DNA from 2 places in the Roseomonas sp. WA12 genome. Region 2 is predicted to be linked to the other one. Evidence: predicted binding sites of a transcription regulator. Region 2 holds the regulator's gene; the other holds the start of a gene.
The links. Region 2 encodes HrcA, which represses chaperone genes, less so after heat shock. Its sites were predicted from a motif close to GTTNGCACTCNCNNNNNGNGAGTGCNAAC; they were not measured.

Region 1: groES (co-chaperone GroES) is a predicted target of HrcA. The motif match lies at 1,022-1,050, and genes of this name have one in related genera.

Annotation. Positions count from the first base shown of each region.
Region 1 covers NZ_CM135108.1:2,920,907-2,923,303, reverse strand. The annotation lists gene ACVBD7_RS14080 (AEC family transporter) at 1-554, shown strand, start outside; gene ACVBD7_RS14075 (usg protein) at 585-860, opposite strand; gene groES (co-chaperone GroES) at 1,124-1,423, shown strand; gene groL (chaperonin GroEL) at 1,477-2,397, shown strand, end outside.
Region 2 covers NZ_CM135108.1:4,582,442-4,584,838, forward strand. The annotation lists gene hrcA (heat-inducible transcriptional repressor HrcA) at 379-1,428, shown strand; gene ACVBD7_RS21705 ([protein-PII] uridylyltransferase) at 1,501-2,397, opposite strand, start outside.

The sequences.
Region 1 (2,397 bases), 1.7 Mb from region 2:
TGTACTCCCTGGTGATGCTGCCGCTGACGACGATCGTGGCAGAGATGGGGATGTCGGCGGGCGCCTCGCCCATGCGGGTGCTGCGGACCACGCTGCACTCGGTGGTGCGGAACCCTGTCGTAATGGCCGTGGTCGCGGGCAATCTCTGGGCGATCCTGCTGCCGGCGCCGCCGCTGTTCCTGCAGCGCTTCCTGGAGATCCTGGGCGGGGGCACGAGCCCGCTGCTGCTCTTCTGCCTCGGCGCCTCGTTGCGGGACTTCCAGATCCGGCGGGACTGGGTGGATGCGCTGGTGATCACCTTCTTCAAGCTGCTGGTGCTGCCGCTGCTGGTGTTCGGGCTGGGGCGGCTGGCCGGGCTGCCGCCGCTGGACCTGGCCGTTGCGGTGATCCTGGCTTCCATGCCGACGGGGGCGAACGCCTTCCTGATGTCGCGCCGCTACGCGATCGGCATGGAGCGGTCGGGGGCCGCCGTGCTGCTCGGCACGATGATCTCGGTGGTGACGCTGACCCTGGTGCTGGGATGGGTCACCACCTTCGGTGTGGCGAGGCCGTGACGGCCGTTGGGCCGCCACGGGAGTGCGTACTCAGTGCAGGCGCAACTCGCCTTCCGCATAGGTGAACTCGGCCGGGCGCCATAGGGCGGCGGAGGCGACGCGGACGGAGTAGAGCTTTCCCTCGATGTCGCGGCGCCAGAAGTCCAGGAAGCCGTGCAGTTCCGGGAAGCTCGGGGCACGGTCGATCTTCTGCCAGATGAAGCTTTGAAGAACGGTGGGGTGGTCCGGTAGCCGGTAGAGAATCTCGGCGGTGGTCAGATGCCATTCGGGGATGCGGACGACCTGCTCGATGCCCCTGAGATGCATGCCCTTACCTCCTCAACCCGGCGGCAACGGCGCCGCCCATGGCCGATGGTGCCATGCGATATGAGAGGCGGAAGACAATAAATTTTTCATATCAATGCTTTGGCACTCTCGCTCCGCGAGTGCTGCCGGACTTGACGGAAAGGGGGGTGATCCCCTAGATCGCTGGCACTCACCGGGGGCAAGTGCTAACGGGCCCTCGGGGGCCCTGGCCCAGGCTTCCCGGCCGGGTTCATCCCAAGAGATCAGACTGAGGAGAGAACCGCATGACGAAGTTTCGTCCCCTGCACGATCGCGTTCTCGTCCGTCGCGTGACGGCCGAAGAGAAGTCCAGCGGCGGGATCATCATCCCCGACACCGCCAAGGAGAAGCCCCAGGAGGGTGAGGTCGTCTCCGTCGGCGCCGGCGCGCGCAACGAGGCCGGCCAGGTCGTGACGCTCGACGTTAAGGCTGGCGACCGGATCCTGTTCGGCAAGTGGTCGGGCACCGAAGTCAAGCTCGATGGTGAGGAGCTCCTGATCATGAAGGAGTCCGACATCATGGGCATCGTGGAGAAGGCCGCCTGATCGCTCCGTAAGGAGCTGATCGGCGCTTTCCCAACACAAGAAAGGACATTCAGATGGCTGCGAAGGACGTCAAGTTCGGCGCCAGTGCCCGCGAGCGCATGCTGCGCGGCGTGGACATCCTGGCCGATGCCGTGAAGGTCACGCTGGGCCCCAAGGGCCGCAACGTCGTGCTCGACAAGAGCTTCGGCGCGCCGCGGATCACCAAGGACGGCGTGACCGTCGCCAAGGAGATCGAGCTGGCCGACAAGTTCGAGAACATGGGCGCGCAGATGGTGCGCGAAGTGGCCTCGAAGCAGAACGACTTGGCCGGCGACGGCACCACGACCGCGACCGTGCTGGCCCAGGCCATCATCCGCGAGGGTGCGAAGGCTGTGGCCGCTGGCCTCAACCCGATGGACCTGAAGCGCGGCGTCGACAAGGCCGTGGCCGTGATTGTCGCTGACCTGCAGAGCAAGACCCGCAAGATCACGACCTCCGCCGAGGTCGCCCAGGTTGGTTCGCTCTCCGCCAATGGCGAGACCGAGATCGGCCAGATGATCGCCGAGGCGATGGAGAAGGTTGGCAACGAGGGTGTCATCACCGTCGAGGAAGCCAAGTCCATCCAGACCGAGCTCGACGTCGTCGAGGGCATGCAGTTCGACCGCGGCTACGTCTCCCCGTATTTCATCACGAATGCGGAGAAGATGATCGCCGAGCTCGAGAACCCGTACATCCTGATCCACGAGAAGAAGCTCTCCCAGCTGCAGCCGATGCTGCCGCTGCTGGAAGCCGTCGTGCAGTCCGGGCGTCCGCTGGTGATCGTGGCCGAGGACATCGAGGGCGAGGCCCTGGCCACGCTCGTGGTGAACAAGCTGCGTGGCGGCCTGAAGATCGCGGCCGTGAAGGCCCCGGGCTTCGGTGATCGTCGCAAGGCGATGCTCGAGGACATCGCCATCCTGACGGGTGGTGAGGTGATCTCCGAGGATCTCGGCATC
Region 2 (2,397 bases):
GGTGGCAGCCAGAGGGCCAGCATCGTCGCCCAGGCCCCAACGGAGGGAAGCCCGCGTCCCCCGGCAGCGCGTTCCGGCATGCCTTTCGCCTCGCCCATGGCGTCCTCTGCGCTTTGCAGGCCCGCATTGGGCAGTGCGGCCTGCGACGGAAGGATGTCGCGACTGTGACGGAGTGTGGCAGTTCCTGCTTTGCAACCGATAAATGAAACGCCTGGGATTGCAGGCATGGTTCAGGCAGGACGCGTTGACGGGACGGCAACCCCTTCCTAGCTTATGCGGTCCATCATCAGTGCGGAGTTCTGTCCCGGAATGGGCGCCCAGCCCAAGCAGCCAGCTGGCATCCTCCCGCCCAGGGCCACCCTGGGATCTTCGGCGGGAGTGTCCTCATCGGGCGCCCTGCTGCCGGGACTGGATAATCGCAGCGCGTCGATCCTGCGCCAGGTGGTGGAGTTGTATGTCGAGACTGGCGAGCCCGTGGGCAGCCGCACCCTCTCGCGCCGCCTGCCGCTCGCTCTCTCCCCCGCCACCATCCGCAATGCGATGGCGGATCTCGAAGAGGCCGGGCTGCTCTACGCGCCCCACACCTCCGCGGGCCGCCTGCCAACCGAGCGCGGTCTGCGCCTCTTCGTGGACGGGCTGCTGGAATTCGGCGACCTGACGGATGACGAGCGGGAGGCGATCTCCATCCGCTGCGCCGCCTCCGGCCGCTCGATGCAGGACACGCTGGCCGAGGCCGGCCAAATGCTCTCGGGCCTCGCCGGGGCGGCGGGGCTGGTGGTGGCGCCGAACGCCGAATCGAACATCCGCCACATCGAGTTCGTGGCCCTCGGCCCCGGCCGCGCCCTGGTCGTGCTGGTGGGGGAGCGCGGGCAGGTGGAGAACCGCATCATCGAGGTGCCGGCCGGCCTTCCCGCCGGCGCCCTGGCCCAGGCGGGCAACTACCTCAACGCCCGGCTGAACGGCCGCACCCTGGACGACGCCCGCGACCTCGTCTCCTCCGAAATCGCGGCGAACCGCACTGCGCTGGACGCGCTGACCAGTCAGGTCGTCCAGTCCGGCCTTGCCACCTGGGCGGGCGGTGGCGGTGGCTCGCTGATCCTGCGCGGTCAGTCCCGGCTGCTGCAGAACATCGACCAGGCGACGCGCGTGGCCGAGATCCAGTCCCTGTTCGACCGGTTGGAGGCGCAGGAGACGATGCTCCGCCTGCTGGAACTGGCCCAGCGCGGGCAGGGCGTGCAGATCTTCATTGGTGCCGAGAGCGGGGTATTCGACACCGCCGGCCTGTCCATGGTGGTGGCGCCCTTCCGCAACGGGCAGGAAAAGATCGTCGGCGCCATCGGGGTGATCGGGCCGACGCGGATCAACTACGGGCGGGTGATCCCGGTGGTGGACTACACCGCGCAGGTGATCGGGCGGATGCTGGGGTGACCGCCCCAGGAGAGAGAATTCCTTCTCTTCCCTAGGGGTCCTCAGGACTTCTCATGCAGGGCCAGCCTGGATTCAGGCCGGCTCGACCGGCGCCGTGCCCAGTGCTTTCAGCACCGCGCCACGCAGTCCCTCCAGCTTGCGCTCGTTCTCCACCTTCAGGCCGAACAGGTCCTTCACGTAGAAGACGTCCACCGCCCGCACGCCATAGGTGGTGACATGGGCGGAGGCGATCTGCACGCCCTGGCCGGAGATGGCGGCCGTCACGTCATGCAGCAGGCCCGGCCGGTCGCGGCCGTTCACCTCGATGACGGTGTGGGTGTTGCTGGCGTGGTTGTCGATCACCACGCGGGGCGGGACGGTGACGGCGCGGAGGCGTGCGGGCTCGCGCTTCACCTTGCTGATCTCGTCGTTGATCCGCATGCGGCCCGAGAGTGCCTGCTCGATCATGACCGAGAGGCGGGCGAGGCGGTGCGGCGCATCCAGCGCGCCACCGGCCGCGTCCTGTACCCAGAAGGTGTCGAGCGCCATGCCGCTGGTCATGGTGTGGATGCGGGCATCGACGATGCTGGCGCCGGCGACCGCGAGCGCGCCCGCGATCTGGCTGAACAGGCCGGGATGGTCGGCGGCATAGACCGTCACCTCCGTCACCGCGCGATCCTCCAACACCTCGGTGCGAACGGTCAGCGGCGCACCGGTCGCCTCGGCTTCCCGGATGAGGGAGGCGTGGCGGGCATGGGTGTCTGGGTCAAAGGAGAGCCAGTAGCCGGGGTAGCCGAGGGAGAGGAAGTGCTCCACCTCCGCCTGCGGGCGGCCAGCCAGTGCGGCAGCGGCGGCTTCGCGGGCGCGGGCCACGCGCACATCGCGCTCGGGCACGGAGAGGCCGCCGGCGAGCACCTCCGCCACGCGCCAGTAGATCTCGCGCAGCAGGGTGGCCTTCCAGCCGTTCCACACCTTCGGACCGACCGCGCG